4 regions of the Paenibacillus sp. A3M_27_13 genome follow, and region 4 is predicted to be linked to each of the others. Evidence: riboswitches for the same ligand, from Rfam matches in the RefSeq annotation. Region 4 holds a riboswitch; each other region holds the start of a gene.
The links. Region 4 has a riboswitch for thiamine pyrophosphate ahead of tenA (thiaminase II). Riboswitches for the same ligand answer to the same signal wherever they lie in the genome.
Positions count from the first base shown of each region.

Region 1: it holds a riboswitch for thiamine pyrophosphate, as region 4 does, so the genes downstream of both, NLX82_RS01190 (thiamine phosphate synthase) here and tenA (thiaminase II) in region 4, are expected to answer to the same signal.
Region 2: it holds a riboswitch for thiamine pyrophosphate, as region 4 does, so the genes downstream of both, NLX82_RS18245 (ABC transporter substrate-binding protein) here and tenA (thiaminase II) in region 4, are expected to answer to the same signal.
Region 3: it holds a riboswitch for thiamine pyrophosphate, as region 4 does, so the genes downstream of both, NLX82_RS22365 (ECF transporter S component) here and tenA (thiaminase II) in region 4, are expected to answer to the same signal.

Region 1 covers NZ_JANAVE010000001.1:271,926-276,140, reverse strand. Annotated here, with positions in the region: gene NLX82_RS01200 (hypothetical protein) at 1-377, shown strand, start outside; gene NLX82_RS01195 (ABC-F family ATP-binding cassette domain-containing protein) at 561-2,114, shown strand; TPP riboswitch at 2,208-2,316, shown strand; gene NLX82_RS01190 (thiamine phosphate synthase) at 2,581-3,174, shown strand; gene thiO (glycine oxidase ThiO) at 3,239-4,215, shown strand, end outside.
Region 2 covers NZ_JANAVE010000005.1:53,720-57,934, forward strand. Annotated here, with positions in the region: gene NLX82_RS18235 (ABC transporter permease) at 1-610, opposite strand, end outside; gene NLX82_RS18240 (MTH1187 family thiamine-binding protein) at 607-900, opposite strand; gene NLX82_RS18245 (ABC transporter substrate-binding protein) at 1,332-2,375, opposite strand; TPP riboswitch at 2,567-2,676, opposite strand; gene NLX82_RS18250 (pyridoxamine 5'-phosphate oxidase family protein) at 2,947-3,381, shown strand; gene NLX82_RS18255 (bifunctional 2',3'-cyclic-nucleotide 2'-phosphodiesterase/3'-nucleotidase) at 3,604-4,215, shown strand, end outside.
Region 3 covers NZ_JANAVE010000008.1:151,098-155,312, reverse strand. Annotated here, with positions in the region: gene NLX82_RS22370 (ABC transporter ATP-binding protein) at 1-955, opposite strand, end outside; gene NLX82_RS22365 (ECF transporter S component) at 955-1,551, opposite strand; TPP riboswitch at 1,801-1,910, opposite strand; gene NLX82_RS22360 (TatD family hydrolase) at 1,955-2,752, opposite strand; gene NLX82_RS22355 (polynucleotide kinase-phosphatase) at 2,773-4,215, opposite strand, start outside.
Region 4 covers NZ_JANAVE010000004.1:101,472-105,686, reverse strand. Annotated here, with positions in the region: gene thiD (bifunctional hydroxymethylpyrimidine kinase/phosphomethylpyrimidine kinase) at 1-239, opposite strand, end outside; gene thiM (hydroxyethylthiazole kinase) at 236-1,078, opposite strand; gene tenA (thiaminase II) at 1,152-1,841, opposite strand; TPP riboswitch at 1,978-2,080, opposite strand; gene NLX82_RS16675 (NAD-dependent malic enzyme) at 2,173-3,894, opposite strand.

The DNA.
Region 1 (4,215 bases), on a different contig from region 4:
GCAGCGTCCAAGAGGACCTGGCGCGAATTATTAATGTCCATAACGAAAAAGCTGCACGTAACGGCATAACTTATACGTTCACGCTACCGCTCATTCCGCAAGAGGAGTGGTACAACACAGTAGATGATGTGGGTCTGATCGCGTTTATCCAAGGCATTCCGGTCGGAGACAGGTATTACAATAACTATGGATTTGGTGGTGGGAGAGTCGTTAGAAAGCAAGACATTATAGGCGGCATAGAACCAGATACTGGGATGAAATATTTTTATAGAGATTCATGTCCAGCTCCCTTTAAAGCGAGTGAACGTTTTGCGGATGAAAAATCTGCAGCAGCTGCGGGATACTTTGAGTACAAATGTTATAATGGCTTAAAATAATCACCTTCATGGGTGGTTTTTCTTTTTTTAGGCAGATCCATATCAAAAACCTTAAAAATCGCTGTTTTCCATATTCCGATATGGTTGCAGAATGTGCTACAATAAAGCTTTGAAAGAAACGAAATGCATATGAAATAAGAACAGTCGGCAGCGCCGATGACAATAAGGAGCCAAAAACAGCTTATGAGTTTATTGACTGTAGAAAATGTATCTCACAACTTTGGGGACCGCGCATTATTTAAAAATGTTTCCTTTCGATTGCTTGCGGGGGAACGTGTAGGTTTGGTAGGAGCTAACGGTGTCGGTAAATCGACACTCATGAACATTCTGACTGGAAAATTGCTTAAGGATGAGGGTAAAGTGGAATGGACTCCACGTGTACGTTACGGCTATCTGGATCAGCATACCAAGCTGACACCGGGCAAAACGGTACGTGATGTTTTGAAAGACGCTTTTCTTCCTTTGTTGGAATTGGAAAAGGAAATGATGCAGATTACTGACAAAATGGGGGATGCTTCTCCTGAAGAGTTGGAAGTGCTGCTGGAACAGATGGGTGAAATTCAGGAGCAACTGGATATGGGGGATTTTTACCTCATTGATGTGAAGGTTGAAGAAATGGCGAATGGACTAGGTCTGTCGGCCATAGGACTGGACCGGGATGTATCTGCACTTAGCGGTGGGCAACGGACAAAGGTGCTTCTTGCTAAGTTGCTGTTGGAAAAGCCAAATGTCCTGCTGCTGGATGAGCCTACCAACTATTTGGATGTAGAGCATATTGAATGGCTTACGCGCTATTTGAAGGATTATCCCTATGCTTTTATTCTTATTTCACATGATACTGAGTTTATGAACCAGGTCGTTAATGTTATTTACCATCTTGAATTTGCCAAGATGACCCGTTATTCAGCTAACTATGAAAAGTTTCTTGAAATGGCGGATCTGAACAAAGCTCAGCATATTGATGCTTATGAGAAGCAACAGGACTTTATTAAGAAACAGGAAGATTTTATTCAGCGTAATAAAGCGCGTGCCTCTACATCAGGCCGAGCAAAGAGCCGTGAAAAGCAACTTGATCGGATCGAACGTATAGATAAGCCTGAAGAAGCTGCGAAGCCAACCTTTCAATTCAAAGAAGCACGTGCAAGCGGAAAGACGGTATTTGAGGGTATTGATTTTGAGATTGGTTATACGCATGCCCTTTTGCCTAAAATGTCCATGACGATTGAACGTGGCGAAAAGATTGCTATTGTTGGCTACAACGGTGTCGGTAAATCGACATTGCTCAAAACCATATTGGGAAAAATACCGCCAATCAGTGGAAAAACCTATCAAGGTGATTTTTTGCAGCCCGCTTATTTTGAGCAGGAAGTAAAGGCGGAGAAAATTACACCGATTGACGATGTGTGGAATGAATTCCCACATTTGAACCAGCATGAAGTACGAGCGCATTTGGCGCGTTGCGGTTTAAAGAATGAGCATATCACGCGTCCGCTATCTGCGCTCAGTGGTGGAGAACAGGCTAAAGTCCGTCTTTGCAAACTGTTAATGCGTGAAAGCAACTGGGTACTGTTCGATGAGCCTACCAACCACTTGGATGTTAAAGCTAAGGATGAGCTGAAACGTGCCTTGAAGGAATACAAAGGGACCGTATTGCTTGTATCTCACGAACCGGACTTTTACGAGGATTGGGTAACCAAAACGTGGAATGTGGAAGAGTGGTCAAGTAAAGTTAACTAACATCAACTAAATCCAATTCTGCATATTTCACACGAAGTGGGGTTTGCAGAATTAGGAAAATATGCTAAGCTATCTTTAGCTTATACAATAAAATAGTCACACTAGGGGAGCCGCCCATGCGGCTGAGACGGAATAAATGGATTTCGGACCCTTTGCACCTGATCTGGGTTATGCCAGCGTAGGGAAGTGAGCGCCGTACAAACAAGGCAACACCATCTTATTTTTGTTTGTGCGTGGGACGATACACGTATACGGATATCATTGTCCGTTCGATTATTGGACGTTCGTTAAACCACTTCCTTGGGGAAGTGGTTTTTTTGCGTTTCGTTCACTTTAAGTTGTTCGAGCTTCCGTAGACGATTCACATACAATCCTCTTTCATTACTGCTGGTAGACGTGACTGGCTAAGCTTAGATCTTTTAGTCCAATGTGAGGTGAAGACAAAATCGAATTACACGCAATTTCGATGGAAAAGGGCACTTTTGCACAAGCAGCCCAAGTGGCTGCTGTGATTTGTCCGTATGTTCATTATGTACACGCACGTTTAAAACAGAATGGTGCCTCTGCATTGCTATCTTTGACTCGCAGCATGGTGGAGCAGGGAGTTCCTTTGCAACAAATTGTAGTAAATGATCGTGTGGATGTAGCTTTACTTACTTTGGTTGGAGCCGTCCAGCTACCAGCTAATGGATTACCTGTAGCGGATGTGAAAAGCCTACTTCCAAAGGGTACACGCTGTGGAGTATCTGTGCATTCCTTGAAGGAGGCGCAGACTGCCGAGCGGGTAGGAGCGGACTATGTACTTTATGGTCACATATATGAGACCCATTGTAAGCCCGGTATTGTACCACGGGGTTTAGCTCAGCTTGAACATATTTGCAGGCTGTCGAACATTCCGGTGATCGCGCTGGGCGGCATACAACCGCACCATATCCCGGAGCTTTATAGGGCCGGAGCAAGCGGAATTGCGGTGATGTCTGGTATATGGGAGGCTGAGTCGCCCGTTGCAGCTGCGCTGGAATATAGGCGAATGGCAGATCTTGTAGTTCACAACCTGTAGCGAGAAAACGAGAGTAGAGGCAAGCTGAAAGCAGAATGGTTTATGGAGAGGAGACACGGAACAAATGCCAAAGATACACACAGAGGCAAGAGCGATAGGACACGCTGAATGCTTGGTCATAGGTGGAGGTGTCATCGGCAGTTCCATTGCTTACCATGTGGCCAAGGAGGGAAGAAGTACGATCATGCTGGAACGATTGATCCCGGGTGAGGGAGCCTCAGGAGCAGCGGTTGGAATGCTGGCAGCGGAAAGTGAAGAGTTCACCGACTCTGAGCTGGCACGGTTTGCTCGCATAAGTCGAGACGCATTCCCTGAGCTTGTCTGTGATCTGGAGCGTTTGTCAGGTATTTCGGTGGAATTCCGTACAGAAGGATTTGTGACTCCTTTCCGTACGGAAACTGAAGGCCAAAAACGCTGGAAAGCTGCTAAAACGCGAGAGGATGATTGTCCTATCTGGTGGGATGCGAAGGAATTGGCCCGACGAATTCCAGGTTTGGATGAACAAGCGATCGGGGCAATATATCGTTCAAAAGAGACACAAGTGGCTCCTGTCCAGCTTTGCCGTGCTTATGCAGGTGCTGCTGCGGTGCTGGGGGCAACGGTATGGTCTGGTACACAGGCAGAGCAACTGGTCATACAGAATGGTCGAGTTTGCGGTGTTCGAACAGATAGTGGCTTTTTTTCCTGCGATCAGGTCATTATTGCCGGAGGCTTGGATAGCATGAAATTGCTAGCGCAGGTTGGATTTGAATATCCACTTTATCCGGTCAAGGGCGAAGCGGTAGCGGTCTCCTTGAAGGATCACCCGTTAGAATACACCATTTATGCTGATGATATTTACCTCGTGCCTAAACAGAATAACGAGCTTTGGATTGGGGCAACGAGCCTTCCGCATCAATATGACGAAGAGGTGACCGTAGGAGGCTTGGAGGGGTTGCTGGCACGTGCCTCTGCTTGGCTGCCGCGCGTCCGTGAAGCTTCTTTTATACGCACTTGGGCGGGCTTACGTCCGCAGGCCGCATCAGGTCATCCTTTTATAGG
Region 2 (4,215 bases), on a different contig from region 4:
CGATCCATTCCGCAATGATCGCACCCATCACACTATAGGTAGCAGCAATTTTAACGCCAGAAAAGACTTGCGGCAGGGAATGTGGCAGCTCCAGCTTCATAAAAATAGCCATGCGGCTTGCACCCGACATCCGCATATAGTTCATCATCGTACGGTCTGTTCGAGTCAGCCCGTCCATGGCCGCTACAGCCACGGGGAAAAAGCATACTAGGGTAATGACCATCAGCTTGGGCAGCACGCCAAAACCAAACCACACCATGAGCAGCGGTCCCAGGGCGATGATTGGAATGTTTTGGCTCAGAATAAGCAGCGGATACAGGGCGGATTTGAGAAAAGGGATTGTATGAAGAACGATGGCGATCAACAGTCCCGTTGCTGTCCCTATCGCGAATCCCGCAAGTGTCAGACGAATCGTAGCCCATGTATGGGCACCAAGCAGCGCCGTCTGGGCCATGCCCTCTTGTACGATGAGGGATGGAGCAGGCAGCAGCCAGGATTCAACATGCAAATAGGAAACCGCCCCCTGCCAGGCCGCTAAAAAGAAGAGGACCGCCACAAAGGGCGGCCATACGCTTTTCCACCAGGATGCGTTCTTGCCTTTCGGATTCATGGGCGATATTTCTCGGTCAGCTTGTTCATGCTGATGCCTTGTAGGTTATGTGCGATTTTGATCTGTGAAATGACGCTGGGACTGCCCGCTTCCGTCAAAGCCTCGTGCATTTCTTTAACCACTTTCAGCAACTCGTCGAGCTCGCCCTCCATGGTCGTATCCAATGGATTCACCTGATGTTTGACACCGGAGCGCTGAATGACCTCGATCGCCTTATCTACATACGTGTAAGAGTCCTCGTTATTAGGAGTTTTAGGGATTACTTGAATACTGAGCAGTGTGTTAGCCATGCAAATTCACCTGTCCTTTATTGTTTAAGTTATAGGAAAATAAATTGGTTTAAGGCGGGGAGACCGCTTCGCGTTTCATTTGATCTTACGATCGCTTCGCTTCTCCAGATTCAAATGAACCACTACGCTGCCAACCGCCTTAAAAGCACCCTATTTTTAAAGCTGGTTTGTGTGGCATTTTTAACACACAAGCGCACCTACTTAGCGCTTAGATAATATGAAAAACTAAAGAATAAACCAAGTAGAACGAGAACGAAGTGGGCGAAATGGTGCTGTACAAGCGTTAGCGTTCGCCTTTGTACCCAGATTTCAACCTCTGGATATTCATAAAAGAAATCTGGGTACAGCAGCGATGGGAAGCACCATCCGACTGCGTAGTGGCGCCTCGTTCACTTCTCTAGTTCAGTCTTATTTAGCGTTTTAACAAATGATCAACGCTTGGGCAGGAAACCGTTTGTGAAGGCTTTATCGACTTCCAAAGGCTTGCTGAGCAGCTTGCGTTCGTACATCCAGTCCGAATAGTTTTGCCATACCTCCGCTTTTTGCACACCCCATTGCGCTGCATCGTCCTGATAACGCGGGCTTAGCCATTTTTGGCTGGCAAGCACCAGTTTTTTATCCAGCTCCGGTACAGCTTTGCTTAAGATGTCTGCGGCTTCTTCCGGATGAGCGATAGTGTATTCATAGCCTTGTGCGGTAGCGTCCATGAACGCTTTGACCAGCTCGGGATCATTTTTTATTGTCTGTTCGTTGCTCACAATTACAGGTGTATAGTAATCGAGGCTTTTGGAATAATCTTTTACATACAGCATATCCAATGGCTCACCTCGAAGCTGGGCCTCGATTCCGGTCCATGCGTAGAAAATCCAGGCAAAGTCGATATCCCGCTTCACGGCTGTAAAATAGTCTGCATTGCCCATGTTGATGATCTTCACTTTGCTCACATCGCCTTTGTCTGAATCCATGATGGATTTCATGACCGCTTCTTCTACGGGAGAGCCCCAACCGCCGTATTTTTTACCTTCAAAATCTTTCGGGCTCTTAATTCCACGATCTACCGGGGCTGCGAAGCCTGAGGTATTATGCTGAATCACCGCAGCGATGGATACAAGCGGCACGCCTTGCGTACGAGCCTGTGTGACGCCTTCTTGGTAGCTGATACCAAAAGGTGCAGCATTAGAAGCAACCATTTGATCAGCTCCGCCTGAACCAGGTTGAACAATTTGGACATTCAAACCCGCTTTTTCGTAAAATCCTTTGTCCTTAGCGACATAGAGTCCCGTATGATTCGTATTGGGTGTCCAGTCGAGCACGACTTTAACATCTTTGAGCCCCTTTGCCGGAGTAGACGTTTGAGTGTCGGTAGCGGGAGCCGCTTCTTGGGATGTGGGGGGACTTCCACCGCAAGCGGTCAGGGTCAGGGCCATGAGCCACAGACTGATCAGTCCCAGGCTTAATATTTTCATGCGCTTCATCGTTGTGTTCTCTCCTTTAATTACCCGTTATCCGTCCAATCAGACAGCTTAAGTTCCCCATTTTCTAAAAATAACATCTGCCGGATGCGATCTTTCCAACAACTTAATCTTCAACAAAAAAAGCGCCCCGAGTTTCCGGGACGCTTGCGCTTGTATATACCAAAGTAAGGGATGGTCCTATGTAAAAAAGGCACATCTTGCTTAAGCATTCCTACGCTGGCATTACCCAGATCAGGTTGTAAGGGTCAGTGTCTTGGGACACACTCTCAGCCGGCCGATTCCAGCACCCCTGGCATTGTATGGTTTAATGGGTTCATTTATTCGGGTTTACTACGACGATTATATGCCTTGAATGCGGGTCTGTCCAGCATGAAGGGAGAGATGACGGTTCATTTGCCGAACCACAGGGTACACTTTTACTGTGAGCTTTGATCTGAAAATGAGCATGAATCAATTCGATTCGATCCGGTCATGTTATTTTCAGAACAGCTACGCAAGTAGGTTCAGATGGGCTGGTGCCCAATGGCGTGGCCGTAGAGAATTCTAATTCGTGAAAAGGAGTTGTTGTACTGTGGGTAAAACGGAAACATTGGATCGCAACCAACTGGAACAAGCCATTGTGAAGGCTTTGGATAACAACAAATTTTGCTCGTTAGGTACGGTAGAGGGTGGCAAACCGAAAGTACGCTATATGGCCCTTTTTAACGATGGAATGAACATTCATCTGGCGACAGATCGCAAAACGCATAAAGTAGAGGAGCTAAAGGACAATCCGAATGCTTATCTGCTGCTGGGTTATGAAGTTGGCGGTACGAAGGAAGTCGTAGAAGTGGAGGCTACCGTCCAGATCACAGCTGATGAGGGGCTGCGCAAACAAGTGTGGAACGATTCCTTGAAGGAATGGTTTTCCGGACCGGATGATCCCGATTATGTCATTCTGGACGTGAATCCGACACGCATTGAGTATGTGGGTCAGCAATCTGAGCGCCAGGTTTGGAAGAAGTAATACGAATATAAATGGATAAGCCGGTGAATCTCCGAGTTTTTTAGGAGGTTTGCTGGCTTTTTATTTTTTTGAGAAAATTAATTATTTTTTCATAAATAATTTAAGTAAATGACTACTCTTTTATCTGGCGTTGGATTAAAATAGAAATGGTGGGTTCAAGGCTTACATATATGTGCAAAAGTATGTATATGAGGCATACACCTTAATGAGGAGGGGTATATTTTGTTATTTCGTAAAAATTGGTTTAAAGGGTTTACAGCAGCAGTTGTGGCTTGTAGCATGCTGGTGTTTTCGGCCGCTCCATCCTGGGCAGCTAGCGATTCTCGCGATAGCGCTACGGTGAATTTGCGGATCATGGAAACAACGGATATTCATGCGTCGCTGATGAACTATGATTACTATTCAGACAAAGAAACCAACGAATATGGCTTGATTAGCACAGCTGGTTTGATCCAACAGGCGCGTAGTGAAACAAGAAACAGCATGCTGTTCGATAACGGTGATTTGTTACAGGGCAATCCATTAGGCGATTATATGGCCAGAAACAAAACCTATGAAAAAGAAGGCGGTGTCCATCCAGTCTACAAGATGATGAACTTGATGGGCTATGATGCGGCGACAGTGGGTAACCACGAATTCAACTACGGTCTCGATTTTCTGGAGAAATCGCTCAAGGGAGCCGATTTTCCTTACGTAAATGCGAATGTTTATGTTGACAAGGGGGGGCAAGCTACTAAAAATTATTTTACCCCTTATCGAATTCTTGATAAAACGGTAACGGACGAGAAGGGCCAAGAGCACATCCTTAGAGTGGGCGTCATCGGTTTGGTCACA
Region 3 (4,215 bases), on a different contig from region 4:
AGCGCATCATGGAGAGCAGCAGTGAGCTTTTGCCAGCCCCGTTTTCACCGACCACGCCAATCCAGTCGCCAGGCTTCACCTGCGCATGCTCCACATAAATCACTGAACTTAAACCGCGGAGGCCACTAAAATGTTCCAGCTCCAGCAAACCAATCCCTGTACCATTCCCCGTACCATTCTGCTGTGTCACTGATTCACTCCAACGCGGCGAAGACGATTCATTCCATACTCCCGGGTACCACACGCCATACTCGGACAATGCCTGCCGCTGCCCATGAAATACTTCTTCCGCCCTTCCATCCGCAATGATCTCCCCTTGAGCAGAAAGCACCACAATCCGGTCCACATCATGGACAATTTCATTAATTTTATGCTCCACGATCACCAGTGTCTGGTCTACCGAAATGTTTCGAATGGTATCCCACACCTGTGTAGTGCCTTCCTCGTCCAACAAAGCCGTGGGCTCATCCAGAAAAAGCACTTCTGGCTCCATAGCCAGCACAGACGCAATCGCCAGCCGCTGTTTCATTCCCTGTGACATGCTGCCAATGGGCATGTGTATATCATCCGTTGATAGACCAACCTGTATCAGCAGCTCGCGAATACGGGATCGCATCTGCTCACGAGGAACCTGATTATTTTCCAACACAAAAGCCAGTTCCTCGTCTGCATATGACATACAAAACTGCGTATCAGGATCTTGAAATACAATACCTGAGACACTTGGGATTACAGCAGCATCGCATTTCATAGGCACTTCTATCGTGCGTGGAATCAGACCGCTTAACACTTGGAGCAGCGTTGATTTACCGCATCCACTCGGTCCCAGCAGCAGCAGCTTTTCCCCCTTGCGGACAGACAAAGACATATTGTGAAAAAGCAGCTCCTGCTCACCGGGAAATTTCAACCGAAGACGGGTGATCGAAGCCACTACATCTTCGGTTGCCTGGCTCATCAATCCAGCCCCTTATAATCTTGTTCCGTTGCGGGTCTCAAACTTCGCGTGACTCCGGTTACCTCCAATGCCCTGGCCAGATAGAACGCGAATACCCCGGCAATCACAATGCTGCCAATCATGCGAAAACCAATATACAAAACATAGTTCCAGGTCGAAAGCTGATCAATATACCCGTAGCTGAAGTCTAAAATTAGAGAAGCGACAGCCGCCCCAGCCGCAGCTAGCGAAGCAACCCACAGGTTTGCGTTCCGATACAGAAAAGCCGCAAAAAATAGCTCCGCTCCCAAGCCTTGCAGCAGGCCATAGTACAAAGTGGACATCCCCCATTCGCTTCCCAAAAAAGCACTGACCGTTGCCGCTGCCACCTCTGCCAAAATTGCAACACCCGGCTTGCGAATGATGAGATAAGCAAACGTGCCTGCCATAAACCACATGCCATACATCAGTTGCTCGGCGTGTAAACCGAATGGTTTCATCAAATCATAGGCAGGTCCCCATATTTTGTAGACTAACCCGAACACAACAGCGATCACAATCGTGACCAAAATATCAGTCAGCTTCAACCCTTTGGACGCTCTTACAGCAGTATTCATTATTGCGTGCTCCCCTTATCCTTATAATTGGCCTCTTGGCCATAAAAAAAAGCTTGTCTGGAGCTGAATCTCCAGGCAAGCTTTATGCGCAGTAAAAGGTGAAGCACCATACAAAACATCATTCGTCGATATGCCTTATATAACCAGTAGTCTAAGCTACTACACTGATACCAAGCCAAAGTCAGGGTCAAGGTAAAATGCTAGGACATACATTGTATCTATCGACAACCGCGAAACAAGCGGCATTCCTGTATAGTGTTCTTGGTTTCTCTACGCTGGCATTACCCAGATCAGATTTCACGGTCAGTGGCAAGGGCCACCCTCTCAGCCTGACTTTCTCAAGCTCCCGACAATGCTTTTTTAATTCACTATAATATATACCACATCTATGGCTTTGACAATCCTATAATCCGAAGAAACGTTTGGCTGTCTCCGTCGTGGCGATTTCGATCTCCATCATGCTTCGGCCTGTACATTCGGCAACCGTAGCAGCAATGTGAGCGAGATACATGGGCTCATTACGCCCTTCTTTAGGCTTCACGGGCAAATTACGCGGGGTCAAAAATGGTGCATCCGTTTCAATCATCAGACGGTCCAAGGGAATATCTCTGACCAGTTCACGCAGATGTTTGCCACGCCGTTCGTCGCAAATCCAGCCGGTGATCCCGATATACAGTCCCATCTCTACATACGTATGCAATTCTTGTTCCGTGCCTGTAAAACAATGCACCACTGCTTTATCGACAAGCCCTTGATACTCCCGCAGCATAGCAACAAAATCCTCATGTGCATCTCGTTCATGAAGAAATAACGGCATATTAAGCTCACCCGCCAGTTGGATTTGCTCCTCAAACCATCGGCGCTGCACATCACGCGGCGAAAAATCACGGTTATAGTCCAATCCGCATTCCCCTATGGATACGACCTGCGGCTGACTCGCCAGCTGGCGGAGCTGCTGGATCGTATCTGCGCTGCAGTCTTTGGCATCATGGGGATGCACGCCAGCTGTCGCATACAGCTTGCCCGGATAACGTGCTGCATACTGAGAAGCCTCTCGACTGCTACGGACACTGGTCCCGGTAATAATCAGGGGTGAAATCCCTACAGCTGCGGCTCTCTCTACCACCTGTTCCCGATCCGCATGAAACGAACGGTGCATCAAGTTCACGCCAATATCAATTAACGGTGTACCCCTTTCCATCTCAATCCCTCCTTCGCAAACTACAATCTCGGATCAATCGGCTCCGATTCCAGAGATAGCGCGGCAAGGACGCATTCATGAATACGATCTACCGTATCCTTGCGGACAAAACGTTCCACGCCTTCCATACCAAGCGCTCCTTCCATCAGGGCATGACGCTCCTTTTTGTTCGTTCGACGCTGCTTCAGACGCTTTAAATTCTCAGGGGCAAGATAATCCATACCGTAAATGATGTGCAAATACTTCCGGCCTCTCACCTTGATTGCAGGCTGAATCATCTTGTCCCGATTTTTCATCAAAAAGCGTTCCGGCTTGATCACAATCCCCTCATGACCATCCTCTGTCATCTCGTTCCACCAGCGAATGACCTCTTCCTCGCTTGCTTCGTCCGTGATAACGCGATACTCTGTCTCCATAAACAGGGAAGACAGCCCAGCCAGCTCCCGGTTTTGCTCCATATGCCAAATATGAGAATGGTCGAAAAAAGTCTTTCCGCTGTGTGCCAGCGTATGGAACGGTGCAATACGAATTTCATCCAGACCGTCCACATCCCAGCAATATTTTTGAAAAGCCTCTTGAAACGTTACGGCATTCGCGTACTTCTGTTCCATTTCCTCCAACCAGTCTCCAACCTCTCGACCTGCAACCTTCGCCTGCTTCAGCTTGTCTACCAGCTTACTGCGATCCAACAGAGCTGCCTCCCCCACATGCGCATACTGTGCAGCAATCAGTTCCCGAGCCTTGAGATTCCACGGTACAATTTCCGCATCCAGCAATACAAAATCCGTCTGGTTCCGTTCAAAATATCCAGCAGTCCGTAAATCCACATTCAGCTTCTCCATCACTTGCTTCCCAAGGCTTTGTTCAAAGAAAGCTCTCCCACTCCGACTATAGATCGTGCCCAATGTCGGGTAGCCTACATATTGAACAGCGGCCTGTTCGTTTTTGAATAATAGCAAAATAGCCCGGCTACCCATATGTTTTTTCTCGGCCACCATCGTTTGTACTCCTTGCCCGCGATAATAAGCCAGCGCCTCACGTGGATGCTCCAGATATCCTTCCTCTGCAGACACCGCTGGAGCAGGGCTCATCGTCGGTGGAATATACACCAGCTCCTCCATGGGTACCGTCACATGTGACACGGTATCTATAGCGGATTTGATCCATTCTCCTTGTACGCGCACTTCGCCATACGATTCCGTCAGCACACTGTAACCAGCGATTAGCTTGCGTAAATTCGGCGGGGAAAACCGTTTTCTCTGCCACCGGACAAGTGGGCTATCGGGATCATTCGCATAATTCTCATGTGCCGGAACGCTGACAAATTCCTTTTCCGGATAACGATAAGCGGTCAGCATACCGCCAAATACCACACCCTGATCAATATTCACCGTCTGGTTCACAAGGGTAGGCTGCGGTCTCGGATCATGTCCCCATACTACTATTTCTCCCGATTCATGGTC
Region 4 (4,215 bases):
TTCAGGGCATCCACTCCAAGGTCTAATCCTACAGCTTCGATCTGTTCCGCTGTTGCTTCCTGTGGCAGCGGATATACGCCGTGGACCCCTAAAGTATTCTGTACGGTAATGGCCGTAATAGCCGACATGCCGTAAACGCCAAGCTCCTGAAAGGTTTTGAGATCGGCTTGAATCCCGGCCCCGCCGCCACTGTCCGAACCGGCAATCGTCAGTGCTCTGGGTACACGAACGTCTGTCATCGCGCACCACCTGCTGTGGTTGTTCCGGCTTCACGGACAGTGACATGCCCCTCTAGCGAACCTGTATGTAGTTTGGCGAGCTCGTCGAGAAAGGCAATCTGGAAGCTGCCGGGCCCCAGCTCTGCGGTACGTGCTGCGGCTCGGGAAGCTGCTGCACCGTAAAATGCCAAGCCTGCTGTACCTGCGAGCAGCAGGTTGGGTTCAACAGCTGCAAAGGCACCTAACACAGAGGTCAGCAGGCAGCCTGCTCCGGTTACCTTCGTGAGCAGCGCGTCTCCACCGCTTATCATTCGTGCTTCGGCCCCATCGGTGATGACGTCCTCTTTTCCAGTAATGACAACCATTGTATTGAGCGTTTGAGCAGCCCGAATTGCCAGATCGACATTTCCGCTGTCAGCACTGTCACCAGCATCTACGCCTTTAATCTCACGCGCTTCTCCAACAAGATGCGCGACTTCGGCTGCATTGCCCCGCACCAATGAGATTTTGACTTCTCTCAGGATTCGCAGTGCCGATTCGGTTCTAAAGCTCGTTGCTCCCGCACCGACCGGATCTAGCAGGACCGGAACACCGTGTGCATTCGCCGATTGTCCAGCAATGATCATGGCATCCACCAGTTCGCGGTTCAGCGTACCGATGTTTAACACGATGGCTCCCGCTATTTTTGCCATGTCTGCTACTTCCTCGGGTGCATAGGCCATCACCGGGGAGGCGCCCAATGCATACAGGCCGTTGGCCGTAAAGTTAGTGACTACCACATTGGTCATATTGTGAACGAGGGGTTTGCTGTTTTGTACCTTCGTCAGGAGATCCGAATAACTTTTTTCCCATGTACTCATAATGATTATCCTCTCTATAGTTGGTGGTTCAAAGGGCATTAACTGTACTTCACGCATCGAATTGCCAGGCTGACTATTCCAAGACCGCTGCCTGTATCTGGACCGGCCATTCTTCCTGCTTATAGGCCATGTCCCAGAACTTATATTCCAGCTGGCAGCTCAGTATAAAATGCTCAATCATCCGCTCTCGCTCAGCAGCCGTTGCGCCTTCCGCCCAAGCATCTACACGTTCTCGGAACTTGAGTGTTGTATCATCAAGCTGGTCTCCATAGAAGCCCATCCATTCATAGAACGGATGGGACTCATCCGGCTTTACTTCATCCAGCAGTCTGCGACCAATCTCGGCATACGTCCACATACATGGCAGCAGCACAGCCAAGATCTCGCTCAGGCTACCCTCATGCGCAACCGTCAGCATGTGACGGATATAGTGATGAGCCGACGGAGCGAGCGGATATCCCTGCAACTCTTCATAGCTCACCCCTGCGACAGCACAGAAATTTTGATGCGGATGAACCTCGCTGTGGAGAATAAAAGAGATTTGTTCATTAAATACAGCCATGTCCTCCCGATTCGTGCATTTGGAGATTGCGATGCCGTATATCCGCATGTAGGCGTTCAAATATTCAAAGTCCTGTTTTACATAGTGAATCAGCTGTCCCCTTGTCAAACTTCCTTCAGCAATACCTCTCACAAAGGGATGCTCAAAAATCGCTTGAAAAATGCCGTCCGCCTGCCGACGGAGTTCTTGTGTAAAACTCAATTTCCCCACCTCCATTAAATTGAAGAGCAAGAAGTCCTGTAAGAATATAATTCCGGAACAACGCTAAAAAGCCGCCCCGGAAAAATGGAGCGGCTTCAACAATAGGCCCAATACGCAAAAAACGCTTGAAACCTTATATACGAAGGCTCCACTTTCCTACGCTAGTACGAACTAGATCAGGTTCAAAGGGTCCAAGATACGCTCTTGTCTCAGCCATAGTGGCTCCCCTAGTGGACTTCTATTCTTTTGACTATTACTGTACATTCGTTCATATGCTATGTCAAACATAGTGTACAAAATATTAAATTTCCTCTAGTTAGGTGTTTTGGGCTTAGTGAGGGTGATGAATTACACTTTCCACTGCTTTGACCTTGGCATATTTCGGTTTCCACATTGCATCTTGTATAGCTTGTTCCACATCTGAAATGTGCGCCTGCGCTACCTGATCCTGAATCGCGGCTTTTGCAACCGCAATCGCAACAGCGTACGAAACTTCGCGTAATTTTCGGATATGAGGGAGTAGCGCACCGCCAGGCGTATTCGAATCTACACCATTGGCAACAGCAACTGCTGCCGCTGTAAACATCGCAGGGGTAATCCTTTTGGCTTTAACCACAATCGCACCCAGACCCAGTCCCGGAAAAACAAAGGCATTGTTCGCCTGTCCAATCTCAAAATTTGTATCGTTATAGGTAACGGGCTCAAAAGGACTTCCGGTTGCGATCAGTGCTCTGCCATCTGTCCACCGGATCAAATCCTCGGGTACTGCTTCTGCAAGGTTTGTAGGATTGGACATGGGCATAATGATCGGGCGTTCTACATGCTTTGCCATCTCCTTGATGATCTCTTCAGAAAAGGCACCTGCTACACCGGAAGTTCCAATCAATATCGTAGGCTTCACCTGACGGATGACCTCCAGTAGCGGTATTTTGCCGTCACCCGACCGGGTCCATGAGCTGACTTCATCCTTTTTGCGCACATACGGTTTCTGATACTCCAATACGTCTTCCATATCTTCCGTTAACAGCCCGCGATAATCAAAGGCCCAAAAGGACTTGAATGAATCATCTACGGAAAGGCCATCCTCGATCATAGCGCCCCGAATTTGATCAGCGTTACCGATCCCTGCAGCCCCTGGGCCGAAAACAAGTATTTTTTGTTCACGCAGCGGAGTCTTGGTGACACCCACCGCCGAAAGAATCGCAGCCAGGGTCACTGCTCCTGTACCTTGTATATCATCGTTGAAGGTGAGTATGCTTTGACCGTATTTTCCTATAATATGGCGCGCATTAACGCTACCCACATCTTCCCAATGTAAAAGCGCCTTCGGGAATTGCGCTAACGTTTTGCTGATAAAAGTATCAATAAACTGGTTATAGGCTTCTCCGCGAACTCGTTTATGGCGGTTTCCGATGTACAGTGGATCATTCAGCAGCTTTTCATTATTCGTGCCTACATCCAGTACAATTGGCAGCACCCGCCCAGGATGAATGCCTGCCGCAGCCGTATATACTGCAAGCTTGCCAATAGCAATGTTAATCCCCCCGACGCCCCAGTCACCAATCCCCAAAATACTTTCGGAATCTGTCACGACAATCAGATCCACATCATGGCCGCTCAAACCAGAATTATGGAATGCTTGTCCAATACCGTTCGGGTTATCTATCGACAAATATACGCCTCCAGGGCGGTTATACTCGTGACTATATTCTTGAATCGCGGTTCCTACGGTCGGCGTGTAGACTACGGGCAGCATTTCACTCAAATGATCGGTTAGCAGCCGGTAGTAGAGTACGACATTTCGGTTGTGAAGGTCGTTGAGAGAAGCATTTTTACGCAGCATGGTGGGTTGTGCGAGAAACTGCTGATATGCCCGTACGCTCTGTTTCTCCAATGAAAGGACGGTTGGAGGAAGGATTCCTTCCAAACCCAGCTCCTTGCGTTCTTCTTCTGTAAAAGCGACACCTTTGTTCAAAAGGGGATTTGCCAACACATCCTTTCCCCGTAATGGAGTAGATAATGACCCATCGCGATTGACATAAAATGCTTCCATAGAAAGACCTTCCTTCTCTTCATTTTCATATTGTAAGAATTTCACAAAATTCGATTTCAGTCGCTCCGAAGTGCAAGATATAGACGAACTAAACCATTTCGATCTATATCTTGTTCATTGAAAGTCGCTTATCGGATTTTTGCAAAATCCTCAAGATGACATGTTGTCCATAGTATGGACGTGCGAATCTGTTTTATTCTTCTATTTATCTATGACAAAATAACCATATATTCTTCCTTCTGTTGATCTAAAAGAACTAATTTTCGATATGGATGCGCTAACTTATTCTGATGGTTTTGGTTCTAATGAATCAGGTCTAAA